Regions from separate parts of the Clostridium sp. HCS.1 genome, predicted to be linked through region 1. Evidence: a T-box and tRNA genes for the amino acid it is inferred to sense, from the RefSeq annotation. Region 1 holds a T-box; the other holds one or more tRNA genes.
What was found. A T-box is a leader RNA that pairs with one kind of tRNA and senses whether it is charged. The one in region 1 lies ahead of leuS (leucine--tRNA ligase), so its partner is inferred to be a tRNA-Leu.
Positions count from the first base shown of each region.

Region 2: it encodes a tRNA-Leu, which carries the amino acid that the T-box ahead of leuS (leucine--tRNA ligase) is inferred to sense. The anticodon was not compared.

Region 1 is NZ_CP170704.1:1,394,274-1,410,308, reverse strand. Features, by position in the region: gene ACFYH6_RS06665 (polysaccharide deacetylase family protein) at 1-542, opposite strand, end outside; gene ACFYH6_RS06660 (DUF5685 family protein) at 715-1,611, shown strand; gene ACFYH6_RS06655 (J domain-containing protein) at 1,611-2,243, shown strand; gene ACFYH6_RS06650 (hypothetical protein) at 2,268-2,762, shown strand; gene ACFYH6_RS06645 (hypothetical protein) at 2,823-3,035, opposite strand; gene ACFYH6_RS06640 (MATE family efflux transporter) at 3,066-4,430, opposite strand; gene ACFYH6_RS06635 (YccF domain-containing protein) at 4,563-4,925, opposite strand; gene ACFYH6_RS06630 (CoA-binding protein) at 4,964-5,326, opposite strand; T-box leader at 5,443-5,647, shown strand; gene leuS (leucine--tRNA ligase) at 5,710-8,160, shown strand; gene ACFYH6_RS06620 (VTT domain-containing protein) at 8,184-8,744, opposite strand; gene ACFYH6_RS06615 (hypothetical protein) at 8,754-9,497, opposite strand; gene ACFYH6_RS06610 (HesB-like protein) at 9,682-10,011, shown strand; gene ACFYH6_RS06605 (methionyl aminopeptidase) at 10,107-10,976, opposite strand; gene ACFYH6_RS06600 (hypothetical protein) at 11,114-11,770, opposite strand; gene ACFYH6_RS06595 (VWA-like domain-containing protein) at 11,945-13,288, opposite strand; gene ACFYH6_RS06590 (AAA family ATPase) at 13,300-14,385, opposite strand; gene ACFYH6_RS06585 (hypothetical protein) at 14,400-15,173, opposite strand; gene ACFYH6_RS06580 (rhomboid family intramembrane serine protease) at 15,403-16,035, opposite strand, start outside.
Region 2 is NZ_CP170704.1:220,034-236,068, forward strand. Features, by position in the region: gene mfd (transcription-repair coupling factor) at 1-1,303, shown strand, start outside; gene ACFYH6_RS01025 (peptidylprolyl isomerase) at 1,400-2,377, shown strand; gene spoVT (stage V sporulation protein T) at 2,540-3,088, shown strand; gene ACFYH6_RS01035 (polysaccharide biosynthesis protein) at 3,191-4,726, shown strand; gene mazG (nucleoside triphosphate pyrophosphohydrolase) at 4,746-6,197, shown strand; gene ACFYH6_RS01045 (HU family DNA-binding protein) at 6,423-6,698, shown strand; gene ACFYH6_RS01050 (RNA-binding S4 domain-containing protein) at 6,763-7,023, shown strand; gene yabP (sporulation protein YabP) at 7,075-7,368, shown strand; gene yabQ (spore cortex biosynthesis protein YabQ) at 7,378-7,767, shown strand; gene ACFYH6_RS01065 (septum formation initiator family protein) at 7,852-8,139, shown strand; gene ACFYH6_RS01070 (S1 domain-containing RNA-binding protein) at 8,224-8,631, shown strand; tRNA gene ACFYH6_RS01075 (tRNA-Leu) at 8,844-8,930, shown strand; tRNA gene ACFYH6_RS01080 (tRNA-Met) at 8,952-9,027, shown strand; tRNA gene ACFYH6_RS01085 (tRNA-Met) at 9,033-9,109, shown strand; tRNA gene ACFYH6_RS01090 (tRNA-Leu) at 9,115-9,201, shown strand; tRNA gene ACFYH6_RS01095 (tRNA-Met) at 9,224-9,299, shown strand; tRNA gene ACFYH6_RS01100 (tRNA-Met) at 9,306-9,382, shown strand; tRNA gene ACFYH6_RS01105 (tRNA-Leu) at 9,388-9,474, shown strand; gene spoIIE (stage II sporulation protein E) at 9,834-12,215, shown strand; gene tilS (tRNA lysidine(34) synthetase TilS) at 12,438-13,826, shown strand; gene hpt (hypoxanthine phosphoribosyltransferase) at 13,831-14,370, shown strand; gene ftsH (ATP-dependent zinc metalloprotease FtsH) at 14,428-16,035, shown strand, end outside.

The sequences.
Region 1 (16,035 bases):
TTCATGTAATAACTATCTACATCTGTAATATTTGTTATTATAAAGAATGTACCCTTCATATTATTTTCTTTTAGTATTCTATAGGCATCTGAGTAATTATCTGCATATCCATCATCAAAAGTTATAGCAACTGGCTTTTTAGGAACATAGCCCGTTTCATAAGCCTTTACTACATCCTCTAATAACATTGGTGTAAATCCATTTTCCTTTAACCATTTAACTTCTTCTTCAAATTGTTTTACTGGAACTAGTAAGCTATTATTTGGATCAGAATCAGAAATTGAATGATACATAAGTATTGGAATTCTTACTGAACTTTTATCTATATTTATATAATTCTCCTTTTCCTTTTCTTCTATCTTCTCCTTTTCATGGATTATTTCTTCATTCTTCTTATCATCGCTATTATCATTCTTTAAATTCTCATTCCTATATATAGCTTGAATTTTCATTATATATTTATTCTCATAAATATATTTCCCAACAAAGACTATTAATATAATTAATATTATTGCTGATATTATCTTTGTAAATTTCACCATTTTATTTACCCCTTTTTATTAATATAAACAAAATATACCTTTACATATTTTGTTTGTCAATCCATTATAATCCATAAATTCTTTATGATTTCTTTATTTTTTCTTAAATCATTGTTTAAAATGTTTTATTTTTGTATAATTAATCTAAAATATTATTTAAGGAGTGTTTTTATTGTTTGGATACGTAACTCCTCTAAAAGCAGAACTTAAAGTAAAGGATTTTACAAGGTTCAGAAGTTACTACTGTGGCTTATGCCTTCATATAAAAAAGGGAGCAGGAAATCTACCCAGAATGGTTTTGAACTATGATATGACATTTTTAGCTGTACTTTTAGATTCATTATCCATAAAAGAACCTGATTTTGAACTTAAACGTTGTATTGTTCATCCAATAGAAAAAAAACCTGTTGTTATGAACAATGATGCTCTTGAATATTCAGCTGCAATGAATTTGACACTATATTATCATAAAATTAAAGATGATATAGAAGATGATAATGATATAAAAAGTAAGGTGCTAGAAAAAATTCTTTATCCTTATCAAAAGAAAATTAATAAGTCTATAGATGATATAAATATTATTATCAAAAATAATCTTAAAGAATTAAGAGAACTTGAAAATAATAAGAACTTTTATTCTATAGATGAAATATGCCATCCCTTTAGTGATATAGTAGGAAATATTCTTAAAGGTTATCCTAATGAATTAATTAATGATAGTGAAGAATTAAGAAATTATTTATATAGTCTAGGCTATACATTAGGTAAATGGATATATTTAATTGATGCCTTTGATGATTTAAAAAAAGATATTAAAGATAAAAAATTTAACCCTATAAATTTTTTATATAACAATAATAATTCATCCTTTGAAGAGCTATTGCCTTTAATTAAAGATAGAATTGAATTTACTATACTTAATTGTAGTTATAATTGTAAGGATATATTAGAAAGGTTACCTTTAAAAAGGAATGAAGACATACTAAAAAACATTTTAGAACTGGGAATGATGGAAAAATACTTAGGAGTTTTAAATAATACTAGTGAAGATAAAAGGAGTGACAAATAATGAACCCATATGAAGTTCTTGGATTAAAACCTGGTGCAAGTCAAGAGGAAATAAAAAAAGCATATAGAAATTTAATTAAACAATATCACCCTGATCAATATGGTGATAACCCATTAAAAGAATTAGCAGAAGAAAAGGTAAGAGAAATTAATACAGCTTATGATATGTTAACTAAAAATTCTAACGGAGCTTATGACAATTCTTACAATAGCTCTTATAATAGTTCTTACAATAGTTCAAGTTATACAAATAATAATTCTAATGATGCATATGCTTTATCAGAAATCAGAAGGTTAATTCAATCAAGAAACTTTGCTGAAGCAGAAAGAAGATTAAACTCTATTCAAACTAGAAATGCTGAATGGAATTTCTTATATGGAGTAATATTAACTAATAAGGGTTGGTTTGACGCTGGTCTAAACCATATTCAAACTGCTGTTAATATGGATCCAAATAACTTTGAATATAGGCAAACATTAAATTCACTACATCAAAGAACTTCAGCCTATAGTGGAAACTACTATAGAACTACTGGTAACTCTTCAGCAAATGCATGTGATTGTTGTATTAATCTTTGGTGTTTAGACTCACTATGCGAATGTATGGGTGGAGACCTTATAGGATGCTGTTAATAGGAAATAGGTGGTGTTTAATCTATGAAAACTAAAGAAATTACTTTAAGTGGAATTTTAACTGGGTTAACAATAGTTATTTTATACTTAAATCTACTATTACCTATAAGTACAATAAGTATACTTACTTTAGCCTCTCTTTTAGTTCCAATTGCTTTAATTAGAGGCTCCATGAAAAGCGCTATTTTGGTTTATGTATCTTCATCTATTATAGGTTTATTTATACTTCCATTAAATATTATGATTTTATACATACTATTTTTTGGAATTTACGGAATAGTAAAGTTTTATATAGAAAAGATAAACAAGCTACCCTTAGAGATTTTTATAAAAATAATATTTTTTAATATAATATTATTTTTATCATTTTTTGTATTTAAAACTTTTATACCAATTGAAATAACTAAACTTCCTATAGGGATATTCTTAATAATAGCAGAGATAGTTTTTTTAGTTTATGATTATGCATTAACATTATTAATATCTTTTTACTTACAAAGAATTCATCCAAAACTATAAAGGGGCTGTAATACAGCCCCTAATTAAAAATTTTTCATTTTACATTGTGCCACAGCACATTTAGTCTAAGAAAGAAAATAAAATTTCTAATCCACCTTCAATAATTATCCCAATAGTTCCTAAAATTTTTTCAAAAATTTTATATTTCTTCTTTTCTACTTTATTTTGTATTTTATTAGATTTTATTCTATCACTTGGATCAGTTGTATAATAATAAGCATCTTCATAACTCTTTATTTCGTTGAAAATAATTTTATTTTCATCACTACTCAAAACTCTCTCCCCTAACCATTACTTTTAAATTTATACTTCTATTTTATTAAAGGTCTTTTTGTAAAATACTGCAAATACAGTTATTGTCGTTAAAGCCGCTATAATATCAGAAATAGGTTCTGCTGCTAGTACAGCTGCTAACTTATTGCCTTCACTAACAAAGGTTGGCAATATAAATATTAAAGGCACTAATAAAACTACCTTTCTAAGTAAAGCCATAATAAGTGATATCTTCGCTTGCCCTAAAGCAAGAAAAGTTTGTTGACATGCTATTTGAGCTCCAAAAATTATTATTCCACCAAAGAATATTCTAATACTCCAAGCTGTTATTTCCACAAGTTCAGGCTTATTATTAAATATGCCAACAAAGAACCTTGGAAATATCATTAAAGCACTCCACATTAAAACTGTGTAAACTAAGCAACTAGATAATAATAATTTAAATGTTTTTTTAACTCTTTCTATTTTTTTCGCGCCAAAATTATAACTTATTATAGGCTGTGCTCCTTGTGATAACCCTAAAAGAGGTAAAGTTACAATTTGCATAATGCTACTCATAATAGTCATTGCACCTACTGCTAAATCTCCTCCATAAATCTGAAGCTTATTGTTAAGACTTACTAACACTAAGCTTTCTGTAGCTTGCATAATAAAAGGAGATACTCCTAAAGCAGTTATAGGTAATAAAACCTTAAGCTTTGGAACTAAATACTCTTTTCTTATCTTTAATATACTCTTTCTTCCAAAAAGGAAAATTAATACCCAAACTGCTGATACAAATTGAGAAAATATAGTTGCAAGTGCTGCACCTTTTACTCCTAAATTAAAAGTAAAAATTAAAATAGGATCTAAAATTATATTTATAATAGCACCTATAACAACTGTCATCATTCCAATTTTAGCAAAGCCTTGAGTATTAATAAAAGAATTCATACCAAGAGCAATTTGAACAAAGATTGTTCCAATTAAATAAATACTTAAATAATCAACTGCATATTTAATAGTTGATTCACTAGCACCAAAAGCCCATAATAGCTTTTCTTTAAAAATGAAAAATCCAACTGTACAAATTATTCCTATTATCACTAGTGTAGAAAAACTATTACTTATAATTTTTTCTGCACCATCGTTATCTTTTTCTCCCATTTTTATTGCAGCTAGAGGTGCTCCTCCCATGCCAATAAGAGCTGAAAAAGCAGAAATTATCATTATTATGGGAAAAGCTACCCCTACTCCTGCCATTGCAATTTCTCCACTTGTCATTCTTCCAATAAATATTCTATCAACTATGTTATACAGAACATTAACAAGCTGAGCAATAATTGCTGGAAAAGCTAAACTTACTAATAACCTTCCTACTGAACCTTCTCCAAGATTCTTCTTAACTTTAGTCATATATTAATCTCTCCTTCTGAAAAGTATTTTCGCTTTTAATCTACGATTATTAATTTATACTTATTTCAACAAATAATACTACTATTAAAAGAAAAATCTTTAAAGAATTTCCGAGAAAAATTCAAATATATTTTACACTATTTCCTTACCAAAGGGCATTAAAGATAGTTTAGCCAACTTTAAAGATTGTGCAGCAAATGGTATTCCAACAATTGTTATGCATAAGAACAATGCACTTATTAAATTAGCTACACAAAGCTCAAAGCCACCAAATACTATCCATAACAAATTAGCTATTAAACTTACCCCACTATCATTAGTAGTGACTACTTTTTTTCCAAAGGGTGCTAATTGTAATGTTGCCATTTTAAAGCATTGTTTTCCCACTGGTATTCCAATTATTGTTATAGACCACAAACAACCTAAAACAAACCATCCTAAAGCATTAAAAAAGCCACCAAAAATAAACCAAATAATATTTCCCAAACAAGACAAAAAAATCTCCCCCTTTTTTATTACTAATTATAAACTACTTATCTTAATTGAACTAAAGCACAATTTTCTATTACATTTATTCCATTTTCCTTGCAGTAAGTTAATATTTCTTCACTTTCTGCACCTGGTTGTACTAACACATTTTTAATTCCTAATGAATTAGCTTCTTTTATATATTCAATTCCTAATTTAGAATTAATACATAAATCTATTGCATCAATCTTATAAGGCACTTCCTTAATAGTTTTATAAACTCCTTCTCCCCCCTTAGGATGAACTCCACTTACTGTATATCCCTTATCTTTAAATTTATTCAAAATCCTATATGCATACTTTGAACTGTTAGTTACATCACCTATGACAATCCAATTTTTTTCTTTAATTAATTCTTTTATATCCATAATAAACCTCCTCAATTACTCTTTAGTTATACTATATACAAATACTCTATATTCATCAACTATAAATGTTGACTTATAATATAATAAAATATATAATTGTGTATATTAAAATTATATATTTGGCTATGAGTAGGAGTAGTATTATAAGTTTTATGCTTTAGAGAGCTGTTGGTTGCTGAAAAACAGTGCATAGAATATAAGAACTTGCCTATGAGCTTACTTGTTAAAAGCAAGTACGGGTGACCCCCGTTATATTTTTGAGTGAGAAAATTTATATTTTCTAATAAGAGTGGTACCGCGAATATATCCTTCGTCTCTTAATTGAGATGAGGGATTTTTTTATTCTTTTTACAATCAAGAGTTATTTTAGAGGAGGATTAATAATGGCTAAATACGGAACTTCCATTGATAAGAAGTGGCAAGATAAGTGGGAAGAAACTAATCTTTATAAGTTCGACCCAAATAAGGATGGAGAAAAATTATATGTACTAGAAATGTTCTCCTATCCATCAGGTAGCCAATTACATGCAGGTCATTGGTTTAACTATGGACCAGTTGATTCATGGGCTAGAATGAAGAGAATGCAAGGATATAATGTATTCCAACCAATGGGCTTTGATGCTTTTGGACTTCCAGCTGAAAACTATGCAATAAAAACTGGAATTCATCCGAAGGATTCAACTGATAAGAATATTGAAACTATGGAAAAACAATTAAAAGCTATGGGAGCTATGTTTAACTGGGAAAATGAAGTTATAACATGTCATCCTGATTATTATAAATGGACTCAATGGGTATTCTTAAAATTATATGAAAAAGGCTTAGCATATAGAAAGAAAGCTCCTGTAAATTGGTGTCCATCTTGTAACACAGTTTTAGCAAATGAGCAAGTTGTTGAAGGTCTTTGTGAAAGATGTTCTACAGAAGTAACAAAGAAAGACTTAACTCAATGGTTCTTAAAAATTACTGATTATGCTGATGAATTACTAGAAAAATTAGATACTTTAGATTGGCCTGAAAAAACTGTAGCAATGCAAAAACACTGGATTGGAAAATCTACTGGTGCAGAAGTTACATTTAAAGTTAAAGATTCAGATTTAAAATTTGATGTATTTACAACTAGAGTTGATACTTTAAATGGTGTAACTTATGTAGTATTAGCTCCAGAAAATCCATTAGTTGATGCCCTTACTAAAGCAGAATATAAAGATTCGGTTGAAAACTATAAAGAAGAAGCTAAAAAGCAATCTGATATAGAAAGACAATCCTTATCTAGAGAAAAAACTGGTGTATTTACAGGATCTTATGCAATAAATCCTATAAATAATAAAGAAGTACCTATTTGGGTTGGGGATTATGTATTATCAACTTATGGTACTGGTGCTGTTATGGCTGTTCCAGCTCATGATGAAAGAGATTTTGCTTTTGCAACTAAATTCAATTTACCAATTGAAAGAGTTATTACTAGTAAAAATGGTGAAAATGAAGAATTACCTTATTGTGAATATGGCAAATTAGTTAATTCAGGTGAATTTGATGGACTTACAACTGAAGAAGCAAAAGAAAAAATCGTTGAAAAATTAGCTTCTATGAATCTTGGATCAGCAAAAGTTAATTATAGATTAAGAGATTGGCTTGTATCTAGACAAAGATATTGGGGTGCACCAATTCCAATAATACATTGTGATGATTGTGGAACAGTTGCAGTTCCAGAAAATCAATTACCAGTTGAACTTCCATACGATGTTGAGTTTGCTCCAGATGGAAAATCACCTCTTGCAAAATGTGATTCTTTTGTAAATACAACTTGTCCAAAGTGTGGAAAGCCTGCTAAAAGAGAAGTAGATACTTTAGATACTTTCGTTTGCTCATCTTGGTATCAATTAAGATATCCAGATAGTAAAAATACAGAAAAAGCCTTTGATAAAGATATAGTAAATAAAATGCTTCCTGTTGATAAGTATGTTGGCGGTCCAGAACATGCTTGCATGCACTTATTATATGCTAGATTTATAACTAAGGCTTTAAGAGATATGGGATACCTAGACTTTGATGAGCCATTTAAATCATTAACACATCAGGGTTTAATACTTGGACCAGATGGATTAAAGATGAGTAAATCAAAAGGAAATACTATTTCTCCAAATGATTATATCTCTGAATATGGTTCAGATGTATTTAGAATGTATTTAATGTTTGGATTTGCATATGTGGAAGGTGGAGCTTGGAGTGATGATGGTCTTAAATCTGTTGCAAGATTTGTAGATAGAATTGAAAGATACCTTGAAACTGCAAGAGAAGCAATAGAAAAAGGTGAAAATAACAAAACTACTATGGATAAATCAGAAAAAGAATTAAACTTCTGGTTACACAATGCAATTAAAGGTGTAACTGAAGATGCTGATAAAATGCAATTCAATACTGCTATAGCAAGAATGATGGAATTTGTAAATGCTTTATCTAAATATCTACAAGAAGATGTTAAGAACTTAGAATTCTTAAAGAATACTTGTATTGACTTCTTAAAGATATTAGCACCATTTGCTCCTCACTTTGCTGAAGAACAATGGAGTTTACTTGGATTAGAGTATTCAATCTTTAATCAAGCATGGCCAACATTTGATGCTAAAGCTTTAGTTAAAGATGAAGTTGAAATTGCAATTCAAGTTAATGGAAAGATAAAAGCTAAGATTAACGTTCCTACAGATTTAGATGAAGAAGGAATTAAGGCTGCTTCATTAGCTAATGAAAATATAATAGCTGCAACTAAAGGCAAAAATATAGTTAAAGTTATTGTTATTAAAGGAAGATTAGTAAATATAGTAGTTAAATAGAAAAAGGCACACACGTGCCTTTTTTATTTATTAAATTTTGATTTTTTCAAAGTAAAGTACAATAATACTATTGCAATTAATGTTATAGCTAATCTTATATAATTTTGCTGGATATTAATTAAGTCATAACTAACTAATGCTTCTAAAGCTATAGAAGGAATTTTTCCAAAGAAAGTTGATATATTAAAAATACTTCCATTAACATTACTAATTGAAGCAGCTAATGTTACTAGACCTGATGGGATAAATGGAATTAATCTCCCCTCAAAAATCAACAAGCCTACTTTTCTTCCTTCCCCTTCTACTATTGCATTTATTAGTCTATGTTTATTTTTTATACTTTCTGCACTCTTTTTAAATCCTAATCTATATACTATAAAAGTTATGTATCCACCTATGACTTCACCTAATAAAGATATTATAAAGCCTAAGATTGGTCCAAAAAACACTATATTTGCTCCAGTAATAAATATAGATGGAATAACTCCTAATAAAGCAATTATAATGCTTATAAGTAAAGATATAGGAATTGAATACATACTATACTGTTGAAATAAATCAACTAAATCATTTAAATTAAACATATCTATAATTTAATAATCTAACACTTCTTTAAAATCAGCTAACACTTTACTTACTAATCTTTCATCAAGTTGCTTATAATATTTTAATAAATTAGCTTCTTGAAGTGCTCCGAATATATTCTTGCTAATTTCCATCCATAATTCAGGTATGTATACCCATACTATTTCTTCATATTTACAACTTAAAAGAAAATGCTCCAGTCCCCAAAATAAGTACTCTTCTATTTTATGTATTTCATTGAATTTTATATAATCATCTACTACTCTAGGATGTAATTTATATTCATAAATATCTACGTAAAAATAATTAAATTCTTCACTACTAGCTTCAAAAGCATCTTTATTTATTATTTTTATCTTTTCATTATCTTCAAAATTTGAATAATATAAATCTATAACATCCTTTTCTTGCTCATAAACTATAATTTCATCTACATTTGACTTTTTTGCTAATTCTTGAGCTACGTATCCAAGACCTAAACCAACTATTCCAACTTTTCCTTTAGCATATTTTATAAACATATAGGAGCTTTCTATTTCAATAGGTGATATTCTCATCCAAATATTATCAGGTCCTTGTAGTTCTATAATATCTGTATTTATTCTACCTTTTCTTCTACACATGTATCCATCTATAAAATCACTATTGTTACTTTTTTTTATTATTTCAAAGTTTCCAATCCTTCCTTCGGATATGGAATCATTATACTCTTTAACTTTATCATATATATAATTATTATCGTACGGTTTCAAAATAAAACACTCCTTCTAATTAAATGTCAAGTACTTATAAATATAATTATATTTATGATGTAATATAATGACAATAACTATTTATAAAATTTTACTATGTTTTGCATAAAAAAACACTTGATATTTAAACTTACTATGTTATACTAGTGATATAAATTATCATTTAGAAATAGAAGGTGAAAATATGGATAAGATTTTAATAAGTGAAGAAGCTTACCAAGAATTCAAAGGATTCTTAGACGAAAATGAAGTAGATAATTACAGCATTAGAATTAACTTAGCTGGATTTGGTTGTAGTGGTCCTGCTTTTAATATATCTGTTGATGACGCGAAAGACGGAGATTTAACTCAAAAAGTTAATGATATAGTTTTCGTTGTTGAAGAAAAATTAGTAGATGAATTCGGCGGATTTAGATTACTTTCAACTGATGAAAATGAAGGAAGAGGATTATCTCTTAAACCCTTAATAGAAGTTGAAGGCGGATGTGGATCTTGCGGTGGCGGATGTCATTAATTATCAATAATAATTTGATAACATAAATTAAACTCAAGCTTATTGCTTGAGTTTTTTTGTATTAAAAAAGGCACCTAAGTGCCTTTATCTAAACATTACCATGCAATAATTTCTGCTCCATCTTCTGTAACTAAAACTGTATATTCCCATTGTGCTGAATATCCACCATCTGCTGTAAATACAGTCCAATCATCATCTTCATCTACAAAAACTTCATAGTCCCCTTGATTAAGCATTGGCTCAATAGTAAATACCATTCCAGGAACTAAAACCATACCTTCTCCTCTTTCCCCAACATGTGCAACAAAAGGTTCTTCATGAAACTCTATTCCAACTCCATGACCACCAAAGGCTCTTACTACTGAAAATCCATTTGCTTCTGCATGCTCTTGAATAACAGCCCCAATATCACCTAAGAATCCCCATGGCTTTACTGCTGCTAAGCCCTTATCTAAACATTCCTTAGTGACTCTTACTAGTTTCTCATCTTCTTCAGATACATTTCCAATCATAAACATTCTTGAAGCATCTGAATAATATCCATTATATATAGTTGATACATCAACATTAACTATATCGCCATCCATTAGTACTGTATCTTCGCTTGGTATTCCATGACATACTATATCATTAATTGATACACATACGCTCTTTGGATAACCATCATAATTTAATGGCGCAGGTATAGCTCCACTATTAACAGTAAAATCATGGACTAACTTATCAATTTCCTCTGTGCTCATTCCTAATTTTATCTTTTCTTGAACTAGATCTAGTACTGCATTATTTATTTTTGCACTTTCTCTTATTCCTTGAATTTGTTCTTCATTCTTTATCATATCTCTTGTTGGAACTTCATATCCTTTATGCTTTAATGCCTCTAACTTTTCATCAAATTCTAAATGGCACTTTTTATACTTTTTACCACTATTACACCAACATTGATCATTTCTATTTAAATTCATAACCTACCTCCTTAATACTATATTGCTTATTAAGATTTTATCAAATAGTATTATTTATCATCTATATATTAATATATCACAAATAGCATAAAAAAGGAGATGATTAACTAGAAAAAATAGTTTTCATCTCCTAAATATTATTCTTTAAATGTGAATTCATAATCTGAATACGGTTCAATAACAGAATTCATACCTTCTAAAATATCTATCCAATAGGATTTTTTAATATAGGTAATTTCTCTATCATCAACATCTATATTTTTTAATTTAGTTTCGTTAAAATCTTTATAAAAGTCATTAATTTCATGAGTCAAATTATACATTTCAGTAAAATTATCTAATACGTCGCCCTCTAAAATTACCTTATCATTATTAGTTCTCATTTCATAATTTAACTGCTCAAATAGCAGACATTCCACTCTTGAATACACTTCAGTCGGTACTTGATTTGGAATTTTAGATTTTTTATTTATTGAAATTAATTCTTCTTTCCCATACTCTTTATAACTTATCCATAAGGAATTAAATTCCTTTGATATAGAGCTATAGTTCTTATATAAAGCTAATAACTCTTCATTACTAACACTTTTAGCTTTTATACACTTGTCTAAAGTAGCTAATGAACTTTCATTTCTATTTCGAATTTCTTCAATACTCTTATAGGTTTCTCTACCTATTATTATTTTATATCTAGAGTTCATTATTGAAGTGTAAACGTTTATGAGTAAACTAACAAACAAAACAAAAATAATTAATAACACACTAGCATTCTTGCTTATTTTAAAAGATTTCATAAAACACCCCCACATGAAATGTATTATATCATAAATTATTTTCTTTTTCCAGTATTCATACACCTATTAGTATTAGACAGCTTAAATAGATAAAAATACCTAATTTATAAATAAAAAAAGGACTCCCTAAGGAGCCTTCATAATATTTTTAAATCTTTACTTCTTATCTATTTATTAGTAATACCTTCCGTGTTCTTGTTGATATTCTTTTATCATTTCAAGTCCAGCAGTTCCACCTTCACCTTTTTCAACCTTTACAGAAATTCTCTTTATTTCTCCATAGGGTTCTTCTAAAGATAGTTCTTCATCTCCAGTTATTACCCATATAGTATTAGCTTTATAAGGTTTCACTTCTAATTCCTTTTCTCCAACTCCATCTGTAAAATATATTAGCACAGAATTTCTTAAGTTGTTTTCTTTTATATATCTAAATACTGGTGAGAATTTTGTAGATCCATTCTTAGAAGATCTCTTTTTAATATCATTTTTTGATTTTATCTCATATATACGTCTTATTTCATTATCACACTCTATTACAGTTATTTTATTTGTTCTAGTTCTAGTAATTTCTAAGACTTCAATTAAAATCTTATTAAACTCCTCTTCACTCATAGAAGCACTGATATCTAAAGCAACTATAACTTCAGGAACATTATTTGGAAGAGTTCCTCTTAAATCTAACCTTTCAGGTTGCCTTCTATTTCTTCTCATTATGGTTTTCTTTTCTCCTGCTCTTAATGAAGGTATTACCTTTTTAAGAGCATCTTGCCAAGATATCTCTGCTTTTTCAGTATAAGAGTCAATAATTCCTACTATGTCCTTTGGGGCTTTTCCTTTATAAGAACCAATGGCAGTTTTTTTAGTTAAGTCCTTTATAGAATCTTGAGTAAGAGTACTTTCTTCCCACACATCATGAGCTTTAGAAATATCTATCATTTCGCCTATATCATTATTTTTATCATCCTTCATAGTATCTGTTAATTTAGATTTAATTGCTTTTTCAATTTGTTCAGCATATATTTCAATTGGCTTATCTTCTGTTAAGTTAGAACCATATTCTTTATTAACTCTTTCAATCTTATAACTATACATAGGAAGACTTTTTATAAATTGATTAATAGATATATCTACTGCTAAATTTACTGCAAGATTAGTATATTTTTGTTTAAGAATTCTCTCTCTTTCATGATGTCCATACATAATGTGATAAATCTCATGTTTAAATAATGCTTGCATTTCTCTTTTATCACAAGCTAAAAACAATAATGGATTGAAATACATTCTAAAACCTTGTATTTTAGGTATTGTTGCTAAAGGCCAAGTAATGTTAAACCTTATACTTCTTTCTATTCTAACCATAAATTGCCCAAAGAAGACATCTTCTCCTTCAAGCATATCAATGATTACAGTTTCAACTAATGAAAAAAATTCTCTTTCAAATCCGCTATAAACTTCTCCATTTTCTTTTATCTCTAAAGCTTGCTTTAATAAGCTATCTCTTCTTTCTTCAAAACTCATAAGGCCTCATCCTATTCATAAATACTAAAGAAGGAATCTAGGAACATATCTTCATATAATAAATCCATGTAGGTTTCTTCTTTTAAATCGCCCTTTATCTCTTTCATAATACCAAGCCTTAAATCCTTTGGATAACAAGTCAATAAATCTGCAAATAACTTTCTATTTACTTCACTGTTATTTTCATTTAGATATCTTATTGAATTCTTAGCTAGTATATATAATCTTGAATGGCTTTCTCCTCTTATTTGTTCTTTTACTTCTACAGGTAAAATTAAATAAGAGAATAAGTCTTCTGGCTTAATTAACGGATTTTTTATATTTTTAATATAATTAATAAAATCAGTTGCAATACTTACTCCAACATTTCCTTTAACTACATTATAGAAAGTATCTATTGAATAATTTTCAGTATTTCTTAAATAAACATTATATGATTTAGCAACTCTTTCCCAACTTCTTGGAGTTGCTTTAATTGATTCACTTGAATTTGTAACATTCAAAAATTCAGGGAAATTTGATAAAAATTCTATAATATGATCATGTACATTTACTTCACCATTCATAGCCCATTTCAACCATTCCTTAATATCTGAGCTTAGTTCTACCCAAACGAATCTATCTTCTTGTGCATTATCCATATCTACTACTTGATAATCAGTATCTTCAAATCCATCATATTTGTTAGAAGGATTCATAGCTGCCATTATTTTTACATTTTCATTTAATTTATATCCATTAATTTCTCTATTTAATATTAAATTCATTAGTTCTTGTTGAACTGCATGCTCACATCTATTAAGTTCATCTATAAATAGCATTACTCCATTATATTTACTGTCTGATATAGCATTATCAATTTCTATTAATTTATAATGGGTTGCATATCTTGTCCTCCCATTATCTACAATTGGAAGTCCACCGATTTCTCCTTCCTTTAATAGGTTAGCATCTATGTTTACTAAATAATAATTTTCTTCATTACATATTCTCTTTACCAATGAAGTCTTTCCTATACCTGCTTCACCAATTATTAAGGGAACACTACCTGATTCTAATACTAATTCAACGGTATTTATAGCTTCTGAAAATTTCATCTTCTCACCTCTTTTTATCTTGAAAGTTTATAATCAACTAAAAACACTTTAGCTTTCTTACTTCCATACGCTTTTATAAAATTAATTTTATTCATCTCTAGTATTTCTAATTCTAAAAAGTCCTTTATATACTTTTCATCAATTGATTCTTCTTTTACTTTTTCAATAACAACATTAACTACAAAATCTACATCAATAGAATCATATACATATTTAACGATTTTTATATTATCTCCAATTAATATTTTTAATTCATCTAAATTGAAGTTAATGTAATTAATAGCTTCTTCATTTTCTTTAATAGCTTCTCTTCTAACTTCCAAAGTAGGATTATCAATAAATTTAATAGCTGCCCAATATTTTTTAACCGCAGCTAATTGGACCTTTTCTGATGGTTCCTTTATATACTTTATTGAATCATAATCCTTAGATACCGCTTTTAATTGAATTTCTTCAGTAGGATTTTCTATAAATTGTATAGCCCATCCCTTAGCCTTTACTGCTTCAAATTTAACCCTATCTGTAGGATTTTTAATATACTTTAATGAATTCCAAAGTAATCTAACTGCTAAAATAGCATTTTCTTCCTCTAAATCTTCAATATACTCAACTGCTAACGGATTATTTTTAATTGCTATTTCCTTAACATTATTGCTTGGATTTTTTATATACTTTATTGCCAATCCATTTTTCTTAACTGCTTCTAATACTAAATCTTCACTTGGATTATCTATATATCTTATATGCAGTGGATTATCATATATCTTTTTTAACTCGTTATTTTCCATGTTTCTTCCCTTCTTAGTTATGAATTTACTCTATATTTTTCAATTAATAGTCAATTTTTATTCCATTACATTATACATCATGGAATCAATAATTACTATCATTATTATTTAATAGTTATTATTAAGAATTTACAATAAAAACAATTACATCTCCTTTAAAATCAAAAAAGGTAAAAGTATCTTAAAATACCTTTACCTTAATACATATCTAATAATTTACACTTTATTATTACTTATGCTCATGATTTCTTATATGATTCTCACAATAACACTTTTTACCTGAACATTTTGAACAATATCTAAAGTCCATTTTAGGATCTTCTTTTTCTGTAATTCCACAAACTTCACATTTATGAATAACTTCTCTTTCTTTTACCTGTGCTCTAAATTTTTGTTGTCTTCTATAATTTACTGCACCAGTAGTTGTTCCTGTAAATATATCTTTTCCAAAGAATAGGAAAAAGTTAAGTAATGGAACTAGAGTTAGTATTTTATCTCCTATTGATCCTGCTGATAAGAAGCTATATCCTATCATAAGCCAGTTAAATATAGCTAAGTATTTAACCTTAATTGGTATTATATAAAATAATAACACTTGGAAGTTTGGATATACTTTTGCAAATGCCAAAAATAATGAAAGGTTAATAAATGTTCCAGTAGCTTCTGCTCCAGTTATCATTGAAACAATAATAGTTGTAATCATTCCAACAAGGTAATAAAAGTTAAACTTAAACTCTCCCCACTCATGCTCTAATCCAGTACCAGCTAAATAATAAAAATACATTGAAAATATAAAAGAAATTATAGAATAACTTGATGGAACAAATATAAAAGTTACAAGTCTCCAAATTTCTCCATGCAT
Region 2 (16,035 bases), 1.2 Mb from region 1:
TCATAGATTAGTATCCAAAGATATAGTTTTTAAAGACTTAGGATTATTAATAATTGATGAAGAGCAAAGATTTGGAGTTGCACAAAAAGAAAAAATTAAAAATTTAAAGAAAAATGTTGATGTATTAACATTAAGTGCTACACCTATACCAAGAACTCTTCATATGTCACTAACAGGAGCTAGAGATATTTCTGTAATAGAAACTCCTCCAGAGGAAAGATACCCTATTCAAACTTATGTGGTAGAGCAAAATGATCAATTAGTTAGAGATGCTGTACTAAGAGAGATAAATAGAGGAGGTCAAGTTTACTATGTTTATAATAGAGTAGAAAGCATAGAAAATATGGCTAAATATTTAGCGGATTTAATTCCTGAATGTAAAATTGGAATTATTCATGGGCAAATGACAGAAAGACAGTTAGAGACTGAAATGGTAAGCTTTATGAATAGGGATTATGATGTTTTAGTGTGTACGACTATAATCGAAACAGGAATAGATATTCCAAATGTTAATACTATGATAATTCATGATTCAGATAAAATGGGACTATCTCAACTTTATCAATTAAGAGGTAGAGTAGGTAGATCTAATAGAATAGCATACGCATACTTTATGTATACTAAAGATAAGATTTTAACTGAAGTTGCAGAAAAGAGATTAAAAGCTCTTAAAGATTTTACTGAACTTGGTTCTGGTTTCAAAATAGCTATGAGAGACTTAGAAATTAGAGGCGCTGGTAATATGATGGGTTCAGCACAACATGGTCATATGGCAGCTATAGGGTATGACTTATATTGCAGAATGTTAGAAGATACTATTAAGATAATTAAAGGTGAAATAGAAAAAGAACCTATTGAAACAACAGTAGACATAAAAGTAGATGCGTATATTCCAGGAACTTATATAGAAGATGAAATTCAAAAGATAGAAATTTATAAGAAAATTGCAGCTATAGAGAGCTTAGATGACTATATGGATATTAAATCGGAGCTTGAAGATAGATATTCAGAAATTCCAGATCCTGTTTATAATTTAATGGATATAGCATATATTAAGAGTAGAGCAAAAATGCTTTCAATTGAGGAAATTAAGGAAACACCAAAGGAAATTAAATTTATATTTGCAGATGGAACTACTAATCTTAATAAGATATATAAATATCTACTACAAAACTATAAGGATAAATTATTCTTAATGTTTGGAGAAAAACCGTATTTTGGTGTTAGAATTTCTGAAGTGAAAAAAGAAGAAATTTTAGGCTTATTTAAAGAAATATTAGATAACTTAACTAAAAATATTTAAAGTTAATTAAGAAATTGAATAACTGACACAATATTGATATACTATTTGTATATAATTAAATGGCTTAACAAATTAAATAGAAATGAGGGAACATCATTGGTTAAAATTAAAAGAATAATAGCTGCGGGAGCCTTAAGTATATTTGCTTTTTCAGCAGTTGGATGCGAAATGATACAAAGGACACCAGAGTCAATTAAAAACACTGTGCTAGCAAAGGTGGGAGATCTTAAGGTTACAAGAGGGGAAGTTGATGAGTTAGCAGATCCTTATTTACAACAATATGGTTCTGATTACGATACAAATGCAGAAATAGCGGACCAAGTAAAAGAATTAAGAACTCAAGCAATAAACTTGCTAGTAGAACAAAAGATTATGTATAAGAAAGCTGAAGAGCTAGGAGTGCTTCCAACTGAAGAAGAAGTAGCAGCTGAAACTGATAAGTATATTGAAAGTCAAAAGGAAACTTTTGGTGGAGAAGAAGCCTTTAATACTGCTTTAACAAATGCAGGAATGACTTTAGATGAATATAGAGAAAAATTAAATAAAAACATCCAAGATAGTTTAATAAGCACTAATGTTACTGAAGAATTATTTAAGGATGTATCTGTTTCAGATGAAGAAATTAAGACATATTATGATGAACACTTAGATAGTTTTAAGAGTGCAACAGTTTCTCATATCTTAATAAAAGATGAAGCAAAAGCTAAAGAAATAAGAGAAAAAGCAGCAAATGGAGAAGATTTTGCTACATTAGCAAAGGAAAATTCAGAAGATACAGGAACTGCTGAAAATGGTGGAAGCCTAGGAACTGTAACCTATGATACTACTCAATATGTTGCAGAATTTACAGAAGCCTTCAAGAAATTAAATGAAGGTGAAGTTTCAGAACCTGTAAAGAGCACTTATGGATATCACATAATAAAGGTTACGGATATTAAACAAAAGACACTTGATGAATCAAAGGATTCTATAAAGACTACATTAGAAAATGAAAAGAAAAATGAAATATATACTTCTTCTATTGAACAATGGAAGAAAGACTATAAGGTTAAAACATACGAAAATAGATTATAAAAAATTTTAAGGAATTAGCTATGATTAGCTAATTCCTTTTTTCTTTTAAGTTACCTAATATTTTTTTGATTAAATAAAAATTGGTTATATGGGTATAAAATTTCTAATAAGTCAAATAATAATATTGCAACTAATTATTAATTAAGGAGGTAGCTCGTAATAATGAAAGCAACAGGGATAGTTAGACGTATTGATGACTTAGGAAGAGTTGTAATACCAAAAGAAATAAGAAGAACCTTAAGGATTAGAGAAGGAGATCCCTTAGAGATTTTCACTGATAGAGAAGGTGGAGTAATTTTAAAAAAATATTCACCTATTGGGGAATTAACTGATTTTTCGAAAGAATATGCTGAAAGTTTACAACAAGCAATTGGACATATTATTTTAATAGCAGATAAGGATGCGTTTATATCAGTCAGTGGAGGCTCTAAGAAGGAGTATATTGAAAGAAAGGTTAGTCAGGAACTAGAAAAAGTAATGGAAGAGAGAAAAGCAGTTTTGATAACAGATCAAAGCAAAACAATTCCATTAAATAGTGATGAAGAAGCTGGAAAGTATACTAGCCAAGTAATATCTCCTATAATAGCAGAAGGCGATGCAATAGGAGCAGTTATTATCTTATCAAAGGAACCAGGTGAAAAGTTAGGGGAATTAGAATTAAAGCTATCTGAAACCGCTTCAGCTTTCTTAGGTAAACAAATGGAACAATAAACATAAATTAATTAATAAAATATAAAGTTATCAATAAAAAGTAATAATACCTCTAAACTTAAAATAAAAATTATTAAAGCAATAAAAGTTTGGAGGTATTTTATGAAGAAACAATCTCTAATAAAAGCTAGTTTAATACTTGGAATGGCAGGGATAATAGCAAGATTTTTAGGATTATTCTTTAGATGGCCACTAATTATGCTTATAGGGGATGAAGGTGTGGGATATTATCAAATGTCATATCCTCTGTATATGTTTTTCGTTGCTATGGCTTCAGGAGTTCCTGTGGCTATTTCAAAGATGATTTCGGAGAAGAAAGCAAAGGGAGATATAGAAGGCATATTTGTAACATTAAAGGAATCTACAATTTTAATGATGGTTTTAGGAATTGGTACAAGTCTTTTATTATTTGTTTTTGCTAAACCTATTATTAATTTTGTTCAGTGGGATATGAAATCCTATTATTCTTTAATAGGGATATCTTTTGCGCCTTTTGTAATTTCTATTATGACTATATATAGAGGCTTTTTTCAAGGGCTTCAAAATATGACGCCTTCAGGGGTTTCACAGATATTAGAGCAAATAGGAAGAGTGATAATAGGTGTTGGACTTGCTATCCTACTTTTACCTAAGGGTATAGAGTATGCAGCAGGGGGAGCAGCCTTTGGGGCAGCAGCAGGAGGAGTTATAGGAGCAAGTTATCTGCATGAAAAGTATAAAAAAGTTAAAAAAGAAATGTGGAATAGGAAGGTTAGAAGTAACCCAGAAGTGCTTTCAGCCATATTAAAAATAGCATTACCTATTTCTGTAGGAGCAACTGTAGGGACTATAATGAGTTTAATTGATTCTATATTAGTTCCTCAAAAATTATTACAAGCAGGCTTAGTATCAGAAAAAGCAACTATTCTTTATGCACAACTTACAGGTAAAGCTAATGTAATAACTAACATTCCATTAACTTTATCCATGGCGCTTGGAACTGCACTTATACCTATAATAGCAGAGAAGTATGTAATGAACAGGAGAGATGAGTTAGAGTCTAAGGTACAATTAGCTATGAAAATGTCCATGCTTATAGCTATGCCTTGTACATTAGGGCTTTTTTTCCTTGCAGGACCTATAATGAAGGTTATATTTCCAGGAAGATATGATGGAATATTAATTTTAAAGTATTTATCATTATCAGTACCCTTTATAATATTAACTCAAACAACTACATCCATTATGCAAGGAATAGGTCATTATATTAGGCCTATCATTAACTTATTTATAGGATGTATAGTTAAAGTAATATTAACATTTATTTTAGTTCCTAGACCTGAAATTAATATATATGGGGCTGTTATAGCCAGTATTTCTGCGTATTTAGTGGCAACTATATTAAATTTAATTTCTTTAAGAAAAAGATTAAAATTAAGACTAAATGTATATAAATCTTTTATAAAACCTATTATTGCAGCTTCTATTATGATTATTGGCGTATTAGTTGCATATAATTTAATATTTATTAAAACTAATAGCAATACTTCTTCTTGCTTATTATCTATATTTTTGGGTATTATTATATATGTAATATTAATAGTGATACTTAGAATATTTAGTATAGATGAAATAAAAAATAAATTTGTAAAAAATTAATTAGTAAGGAGAGAACCTAATGATAAAAATAATAGGTTTAGGACCAGGAGCACCAGATGCCTTAACTATTGGTGCAGTTAGGGCTTTAGAAGAAGGAGAAAATATATTTTTTAGAACTGAAAAACATCCTACTGTAGACTACTTAAAATCAAAGGTAGAAAGATTTAAAACATACGATCATTATTATGAGACTTCAGATAATTTTGATGAAGTTTATGAAAATATAGCTAGTGACATAGTGAAAAATCATAAGGAATTTGGAGAAATAGTTTACGCTGTCCCTGGCCATCCACTAGTAGCAGAAAAATCAGTATTTAATCTTATTAGCTTATGTGATAGTGAAAATATTAAATATGAAATAGTGCCAGCTGTAAGTTTTATTGATGCAATGATGGATGTATTAAAAATAGATCCAATTGAAGGACTAAAAATTATTGATGCTTTTGATATAGGAAATCAAGTTTTAGATAAGAGAATAGGAACTATAATTACGCAGGTATACAATCCTTTAATAGCATCAGAAGTAAAGTTGAGATTATTAGACTATTACAATGATGATACAGAGATATACTTTGTTAGAGCTGCAGGTATAGAGGGAGAAGAGTCTATTAGAACAATACCTATTTATGAACTTGATATGCAGGAAGATATAGACTATTTAACTTCTATTTATATACCAAAGGATATGGGTAATAAGAAGGATTTTAATGATTTAGTTGAAATAATTGATACTTTAAGAGGAGAAAATGGTTGTCCTTGGGATATGGAGCAAACCCATGAAAGTATAAAAAATCAATTATTAGAAGAAGCTTATGAATTAGTAGATAGCATAAATAACGATGATATAGATGGAATGATAGAGGAACTTGGAGATGTTTTATTACATGTAGTTTTCCATGCATCTATAGGTAAGGATGATGGATATTTCAATATTTATGATGTAATAGGATCTATATGTAATAAAATGATTTATAGACACCCTCATGTTTTTGGAAGTGTAGAAGTTTCAAATAGTAGTGAGGTTGTAGATAATTGGGAAGAACTTAAGAAAAAAGAAAAAAGCCATAATACTATCACTGATGAAATGAAGGCTATAGCAAAGGCGCTTCCAGCTTTAGTTAGGGCTCATAAGGTTCAAAAGAAGGCGGCTAAAGTAGGCTTCGATTGGGATAGGGTAGAAGAGGCTTCAGTAAAGGTTGAAGAAGAATTAAAAGAGGTATTAGATGTATATAAATCCAATAATAAGGAGAAAATAAAAGGTGAAGTAGGGGACTTATTATTTGCATCTGTTAATGTAGCAAGGCTATTAGATATAGATGAAGAAGAAGCATTAAATTTAACTATACAAAAATTTATAAATAGATTCTCTTTTATTGAAGAAGAGGCATTAAAAAATAATAAAAATTTAAATGAAATGACCTTAGAAGAAATGGATAAACTTTGGAATGAAGCAAAAAAACAAAGAATTTAATAAAATAAAGAAGGATTTATAAATTTTTTGAAGAATAGTATTATAGTGATTTATACTATGCTATAATTAACTTATTGTAAAAAATAGCTTTTATAACAAAAAAATCATAATGTTATAGACTAGCACAAAAAGACGATATATAATAAGAGAATGTAGTTATAGTACATATTAACAGAAATGGTTAACTACTAAAATATACACGGGTTATTTAAGGAGGATGTAATTGTGAATAAAGCAGAATTAATCACTAGCATGTCAGAAAAAAGCAAATTAACTAAGAAGGATGCTGAATTAGCGTTAAAAGCTTTTATAGAAAGCGTTGAAGAAGCATTAGAAAAGGGAGAAAAAGTTCAATTAGTTGGATTTGGTACTTTTGAAACTAGAGAAAGAGCAGCAAGAGAAGGTAGAAATCCAAGAACTAAGGAAACAATAAGCATTCCAGCTTCAACTGTTCCAGTATTCAAAGCAGGAAAAGAGTTTAAAGAAAAAGTTAATAAATAGTATAAATAGAACCCCAGTTTACTGGGGTTCTTTTAATAAACAATAAGGTTTAAGGAGAGTAAATATGAGATTAGATAAATATTTAAAGGTTTCCAGAATTATAAAAAGAAGAACTGTAGCTAAAGAAGTCTGTGAAGGTGACAGAGTTTCTATTAATGGGAAAATAGCTAAACCTTCAACTGTAGTTAAAGAGGGGGACATTATAGAAATACAATTTGCAAACAGAACTCTGAAAGCAAGAATTGTAAATATAGCTGAACATGTAAGAAAAGAAAATGCAAAAGAAATGTATGAGATATTAGAAGGCGAAGAAGATAAAGAATAAATATTATATCTCTTTCATATATTTTTATAAAGAATATGTGGAGGAGATAAGATGGAAAAGAAAAGTGAAAATAAACTAGAAGAACCTAGGGGTAATATAGTTTTAGAAAATAGAAAAAAGTTAACACTTACAGGGGTAGAAGAAGTTATAAGTTTTGATGATGAGAAGATTTTATTAAATACAAAGTTAGGGTTTTTAACTATTAAAGGGTCAGAACTAAAAATGAATAAGCTAGATGTACAAAATGGCGATGTAATAATAGTTGGGAATGTAGCTTCAATAGTATATAGTAGTAAGGAAATAAAAAAAGAAAAAGAAAGTATAATTTCTAAATTATTTAAATAGGTAAATGATATGCCGTTATCTTTAGATGTTCAAATTGACATATTAGTATATTCCATACTTGCTGGAATATTAGTTGGCATATTATTTGATTTATATAATATAATAAGGGGATTTAGGATTCCTAAAATAATAGTAATAATCGAAGATATATTATTTTGGATTCTTACCGCTGTTATAGTGTTTACCTTTTTACTATATACCAATTATGCTTTCTTAGGTCCTTATGTATATATATTTATGGTTTTAACTTTAATCCTTTATTTGAAATTTATAAGCCCTACAGTCTTTAGAATAGAGAAATATATAATTAATAGAATTGCTAAAATTATTAGGATAACTTTTAAAAATGCAGTATATCCAATAAAGATAATATATTATAGTATTTCTGGTAAAAAATGATAGGAAAACTATGAACATAAAAAAATAACTTGAATAAAATATTTATAGTGTTTAAAATATATTGTATAATATATTTTAAAGAGGGTGAGAGCAATTAAAAAGCAACTAACTCTTAAAAGATTAATTATAGTTATTATTTTTGTTATTTTTGTTGCTAATTATATAAAGCAAGAAATTACTATTAGAAGAATCCAAGCAGACATTATTAATAGCCAGGAAGAATTACAAGAACTTAAGAATAAAAATTTCAAATTAGAATCAGATCTTAAAAAAGCTAATGAATCTAATGAATATCTTGAGAAACTTGCAAGAGAAAGACTAGGTATGATTAAAGATGGAGAAAAAGTTGTGGATTCTCAGCAGCAAAATTAAAAAAATATGTTTTAGAACTATTTAAAAGAGGTTATTATTATAATAACATATATTATTTAATTTTTAAGGAGGAATCTTTGTAACATGACCTTGATGGCAGGAAACATATTAGAAGGTACAGTGGTTAATATAACTAGTTTTGGAGCTTTCGTTGAAATAGAAGGAAAGACAGGACTAGTTCACATTTCAGAAGTGGCAGATTCATTTGTTAAGGATATTAGAGAGCACCTTAAGGAACAAGATAAGGTGAAAGTAAAAGTGATATCTATTGATGATAATGGGAAGATAAGCTTGTCAATAAAGCAAGCAAATGTACAAAAAAAATCAATTAAACCTGTAGAAATAGATTGGACATCAGAAAGTAAAAAGACTAGCTCTAATACAGGCAATTTCGAAGATATAATGTCAAGGTTCTTAAAAGACAGTGAAGAAAGAATGCAAGATGTTAAGAAGAAGCAAGATTTTAAATCTAAAGGTTCAAGAAAAAACTAATAACAGATAATAAAGTACATCATATAAATTTAATATATAAATCTATATAAAGGACTATTTACTAATTGAAATAGTCCTTTATGCTTTGTAAGAAAAAGAATTTACAAATAAAATTAAGTAATATCAAATAAAAAATCAAAAAAAGATGTTGACACTATATAAAACATAATATATAATTAATTTTGTCGCTGAGGGGCGACAGAAAAAAACATGCTGAAGTGGCGGAACAGGCAGACGCACAGGACTTAAAATCCTGCGGTAGCGATACCGTACCGGTTCGATTCCGGTCTTCAGCACCAAGCTAAATTCAACTTAATTATCGCGGGGTGGAGCAGTTGGCAGCTCGTCGGGCTCATAACCCGAAGGTCGTAGGTTCAAGTCCTGCCCCCGCAACCAAAAATGGCGGAATAGCTCAGCTGGCTAGAGCACTCGGTTCATACCCGAGGTGTCGTAGGTTCAAGTCCTATTTCCGCTACCATATAGGCTGAAGTGGCGGAACAGGCAGACGCACAGGACTTAAAATCCTGCGGTAGCGATACCGTACCGGTTCGATTCCGGTCTTCAGCACCAAGTTGAATTTAGCTTTTAATATCGCGGGGTGGAGCAGTTGGCAGCTCGTCGGGCTCATAACCCGAAGGTCGTAGGTTCAAGTCCTGCCCCCGCAACCAAAATATGGCGGAATAGCTCAGCTGGCTAGAGCACTCGGTTCATACCCGAGGTGTCGTAGGTTCAAGTCCTATTTCCGCTACCATACACGCTGAAGTGGCGGAACAGGCAGACGCACAGGACTTAAAATCCTGCGGTAGCGATACCGTACCGGTTCGATTCCGGTCTTCAGCACCAAAGTACTTAAGTATAACTTAAGTACTTTTTTTTATTTTATAAATAAAAAATATATATTATATTTTTAGATTTGAAGCTTATCAAAGAAGAACATGCATTATATTTTTATCTTTAATTTTTTCTATTTATATTTCTTCAAAAATTAAGTAATACTGACAAATTTATTTTCAAAAGAAAAAGGTTAAATAATACAAAAACTTATTATTTAGAACTTTATGAATAAAAAGGGCTATTTAAATAAGGAAATTTACATAATATTGTACTACGAAAAAATAATAACTATACATCTTGCGACACATAATTTTTTTATAAGGTGATATAATCTAAATTACATTTTATGGAAAGATGGAGGAGAGAAAATGCAATATGGTGTTAACATATCAACTTATAAGAGAGTGGATAACAAGAAAAAAAGAGAAATAAAGCTTCAAGGGACAGCTTTCAGGTTGATTATATCCCTGGTAATGGGATTTTTACTTAGTAGAGTTCTATTGTCAGCAACTATAGATATGGGGATAGCACCTTTTGGTATTGCGTATCTTATAGGTATAAAGAGAGAAGATGTTACAAGTATATTAGTAGCTCTACTAGGAACTATATTAGGGTATTTATCTATATCAGCTACCTTAGAGGGAGCTGTTAGTTATTCAATAGCAGCTGTACTAGTAATAGGATATATGGAGGTTTGTAATAAATTAGAAATTAAAAAGAGGGATTATGTTACTTTTTTCTTGGTTTTTTCTGTGTTTATTATATATAACATTGTTGTAAATAATAAACCTATAGAAGTTAACATAGTATTTTCTTTGTTAAAGGTTTTAAGCATAGTTCCAGTTAAATATATGATAAGTTATGCTTTAAGATGTGTAGATGAATTAGAAAGTAATTATTTTTTCTCAACAGAAGAAATAATTAGTATAGGGATTTTAATTTGCTTATTAATTGCAGGTGTAGGAAGTTTAGATATATTTAATATACAAGTTAGAAATATTCTAGCACTTTCTTCTGTTGCTATTTTTGCATATATAGGGGGATCTGGAATAGGATCTGCCATAGGAGTGTCTATGGGTCTTATTATAGGAATAACTAATGGAGATATTGTAAGTGCTATAACTTTATATAGCTTATGTGGGTTAATAATTGGAATTTTTAAAGAAGTTGGTAGAGTCTTTTCTGCTTTATCCTATGGAGTTGTTTATTTTATAGTATGGATGTACTCAAATTCCTTTAATGTTTATGGAGGAATAGAGGTATTGTTTTCAGTGATGATATTAATCTTAATTCCAAAGACATTAATAGAAAGTATTAATAGTGAATTTAATCAAGAAAAAAAGGCTGAAGTTATAAATGATATTCATTTAAATGGAATAAAGGGAGAGTTTATAGATAGATTAGGTTCTATGAAATCTATTTTATCAACCTTATCAGCATCTATATTAAATTTAGGTGAAAATGACATTTTATCTTTAAATAATAAAGGCACAGCAATGGTAGAAAGCTTAGCTGATAGAGTTTGTTACAATTGTGAGCTTAGACAAAGGTGTTGGGACAGAAACTTACATTCAACCTTTGAAGGCTTTACAGAACTAATATGTAGCTGTGAAAATAATGATATTTATATTCCTAAAACCTTAGATAAAAGGTGTGTTAAAACTAGGAGTTTAATAAAAAATGCTCAAGAGATAGTTAATAATTATACTGTAAATGAAGCATTAAAGACTAGACTAAGTGAAGGTAGGAATATAATAGCAAATCACATTAATAATATATCTAATACAATGGAGAGTATGATACGAGATTTTGAAAAGGATATTTCTATTTGTTTTGAAATAGATAAAATATTAAGAAAAGCCTTTAATAGAAATAAAATTGATTATTCAGATGTATTTTCTTATTTAGATAGACATGGAAGGATGAAAATAAAAGTTTCAACTAATAATACTGAAGATGAAAGATATTGTACTAAAATGATATTACCTATAATTAATACTTTAGTTAAGGTTCCAGTATCAATATCTAAAGAAGGAACTAGAATAAATCCTGATACTGGAGAATGTACTGTAATTATAGAAGAAACTCCTAAGTATCATATGACTTCTTATGCAGCTATTAAGGCTAAGGATGGAGAGACATATATTGGAGATAGCTATAGTTTTTCTAAGACTAGTGATGGAACTTATATAAACATAATTAGTGATGGAATGGGATCAGGGCCAGAGGCTGGAATGGAAAGCGGATTAGCAGTAGGATTAATTGAGAAGTTTATAGAAAATGGATTTAGTGAAAAAACAGCCATTGATACTGTTAATTCTATAATGGCAATGAAATTTAATGAAGATGAGAAATTTACAACTATGGATTTAAATATAGTAGATTTATATACTGGGGAGGCTGAATTTATAAAAATTGGAGGCGTTGTAAGCTTTATAAAAAGAGGCAAGGATATAAAGGTAATTAAATCTAATAGTTTGCCTTTTGGAATATTAGATTCTGTAGATTTAACAACTGAAAAATTTAAATTAAAGCATGGAGATATTATAGTAGCAATTAGTGATGGAGTTTTAGATATAGATAAAAATAATATAGGAAGTTATGCATGGCTTGAAGAATACCTAGAATATTCAGATACTAATCCAGCTGCATTATCTAGAGATATTCTTGAAAAGGCTATGGTTTTAAGTAATGGTAAGGTTAAGGATGATATGACAGTATTAGTTTCTAAAATATATTCAGTATATTAGAAAGGTTTTATATGAAAAATATTAATCTGGAGCTGATTATAAACGGCTCCAGATTATTTTTGGAAAACATTTTCTATTTTAAAAGGGAGAATATTTTGTAGTGTTATAGGATATATTTTATATTACAATATTGTAAAAAATAGTTAAGAAATTTTATTTACAGATAAGTTTGTTAAGGTTATTATAGTATATATTAAAATAATTTTACTAAGGAGTAATGTTGTGATAAACAAAGTAAAGGCTTTTGTAATTGAAAATAATTTAATAGAAAATGGAGATAAAGTTTTAGTTGCTTTATCTGGTGGTCCTGATTCTGTTTGTTTATTAAATATCCTTTTTGAACTTAGAAGGGAATTTAATATTGAAATTGCAGCGGCACATGTAAATCATATGCTTAGGGGAGATGAAGCCTTTAAAGATGAAGAATATGCAAGGGATATGTGTAATAATCTAAATATAGACTTCTTTTCTGAGAGAATAGATATAAATAAAATATCTAAAGAAAGAGGTATATCTCATGAATTAGCAGGTAGAGAAGAAAGATATAAATACTTTCATCTAATAAGCGAGAAAAATGGGTACAATAAAATTGCTATTGCTCACAACTCAAACGATCAAGCAGAAACTGTTCTTATGAATATGATGAGGGGGTCTGGAATTGAGGGACTTTGTGGCATTAGGAGCAAGAGAGAAGGGGGAATAATAAGACCTATTCTTTGCTTATCTAGAGAAGAAATAGAGCGTTATTGTAATATTAATAATTTAAATCCTAGAATAGATAAAAGTAATCTAGAAAATGTATACAATAGAAATAAAGTTAGATTAGATATTCTTCCTTATATGAAGAAAAATTTTAATAAGGATATAATAGAAACAATCAATAGAATGGCAAGTTTATTACAAATAGATAATGACTTTATGGAAAAAGAGTGTAATAATTATTATAAAAAGTTTTGCACTAATCATGTAGATAAATTAATTATATCCAAAGAAGCTTTTTCAATAGAAAAGGCCATCTTAACTAGACTTATAAAAAAAGCATTTGTAAAATTTACAGGTAAGCACACTAATTTTGAAATGAAACATATTCACGAAGTAATATCACTAGCCAATAAAGAAACTAATAAAAGGATTAATATTCCTAATGGCATAATAGCTGAAAATATATATGGAGATATATATTTAAGATTTAAAGAAGTTAAAAATAATGAATTTCAAGAAATTATATTAAGTAAAAGCGAATTAGAAGGTAATAACGTTGATTTTGAAAATTATATTATAAGTTTTGACCTAATAGATAACAAAAAAAATATAGAATTTTCTAATAATGTATTAATAAAATTTTTTGATTATGATAAGATAAAAGAAAAGCTAATAATTAGGAAAAGGTTAAATGGGGATAGAATTATTCCTCTTGGAATGAAAGGTAGTAAAAAATTAAAGGATATTTTTATTGATTTGAAACTGCCTATAGAAGAAAGAAATCAAGTTCCTGTTTTATGTTTTGATAATGAAATAGCTTGGCTAGTAGGATATAAAGTTTCTGAAAGCTTTAAAATAACTAAAGATACAAAAAGAATTATAAAAATTACATTTGCTAGAAAGGAATAGGAATATGATAAAGGACATAAAGGAAGTATTGCTTACAGAGGATCAAATAATAAATAGAGTTAAAGAGATAGGTAAGGCTATAAGTGAAGAGTATAATGGTAAAGATTTATTAATAGTAGGAATTTTAAAAGGTTCAGTTATATTTGCTTCTGAACTTATAAAAAATATTTCTATACCATGTGAAATAGATTTTATGGCTGTATCTAGTTATGGAAATTCTACTGAAACATCAGGAGTAGTTAGGATATTAAAGGATTTAGATCATGGAATTGAAGGCAAAGATATAATAATAGTAGAAGATATAATAGATAGTGGAGTTACTTTAGACTATTTACTAAAATACTTGAAAGCTAGAAAAGCAAATAGTATAGAGATAGTTACATTACTAACAAAACCATCTAGAAGAAGAGTAGATCTAAATGTAAAATATTGTGGATTTGAAGTTCCAGATGAGTTTTTAGTAGGATATGGATTAGATTATTCCGAAAAATATAGGAATTTACCATATGTAGGAATACTAAAAGAAGAAGTATATAAAAAGTAAAAAGAAATATAGTATAATAGTGCAATATAATATAACTAGAAGAAAGGGGGGCCTTGAATGAAAAAATATTCAAGTGCAACAGTATGGATATTTGTAATTTTGATATTATTCTTTTCTGCAACGTTTTTATGGAATAGTGGCAAAATGGCAGATGAAATATCATACAGTGATTTTCAACAAAAATGGATAGGAAATGAGATAGAAAGCATTGTGGTGCAACCTGATAAGATGCTTATATCAGGTAAAACAAGAGATAACAAGCAGTTTAATACATATGCTCCAGAGGAAATGGTGCAAATGTTAATGTCTGAAAACCCAAAAGATGATATAAAGGTGGACTTTAAGCAACCTTCCAATAGTAGTCTTTGGATAAGTATAATTCCAACTATAATGATATTAGTATTAGTATTTGTATTCTTCTTCATGATGACACAACAATCTCAAGGTGGCGGAAGTGGAAGAGGTGTTATGAACTTTGGAAAGAGTAGAGCTAAAATAATGCCTCCAGATGCAAAAAGAGTTACCTTCGATGATGTTGCAGGTGCAGATGAAGAAAAACAAGAATTAGAAGAAATTGTAGATTTCTTAAAACAACCATCTAAGTATACACAAATGGGAGCAAGAATACCTAAAGGGGTACTATTAGTTGGACCTCCTGGAACAGGTAAGACATTACTTGCTAAAGCTATAGCAGGTGAAGCTGGTGTTCCATTCTATAGTATATCAGGTTCTGATTTCGTTGAAATGTTCGTTGGTGTAGGTGCATCAAGAGTTAGAGATTTATTTGAACAAGCTAAAAAAAGTGCACCATCATTAGTATTTATAGATGAAATAGATGCAGTTGGTAGACAAAGAGGTGCAGGCCTTGGCGGTGGACACGATGAAAGAGAACAAACTTTAAATCAATTATTAGTTGAAATGGACGGTTTTGGTGCAAATGAAGGAATAATAATGATTGCTGCAACTAACAGACCAGACATTCTTGACCCAGCTTTATTAAGACCTGGTAGATTTGATAGACAAATAGTTGTTGGAGCTCCAGATGTTAAGGGAAGAGAAGAAATTTTAAAAGTTCACACTAAGAAAAAACCTTTAGCAGAGGATGTAGATTTAAAGGTATTAGCTAAGAGAACTCCAGGATTTAGTGGAGCTGATTTAGAAAACTTAGCAAATGAAGCAGCTTTACTATCAGTTAGAAGAAATGAAAAATTAATAGGAATGTTAGAATTTGAAGAAGCTATAACTAGAGTAATAGCTGGTCCTGAAAAGAAAAGTAGAGTAATGAGTGAACATGATAAGAGACTTACAGCTTATCATGAAGGCGGTCACGCTGTAGTTATGAACCTTCTAGAACATGCAGATCCTGTTCATGAAATAAGTATAATCCCAAGAGGTATGGCTGGTGGATATACTATGCACTTACCAAATGAAGATAGATCATATACTTCAAAAGAAAAATTAAAGGATGATATGGTTGGATTATTAGGTGGTAGAGTAGCAGAAAAATTAATTCTATCAGATATTTCTACAGGAGCTAAGAATGATATAGATAGAGCAAGTGCTATAGCTAGAGCTATGGTAATGGAATATGGTATGAGTGAAAAGCTTGGAACAATATCATATAATTCAGATAACAATGAAGTATTCTTAGGTAAGAACTTAGGA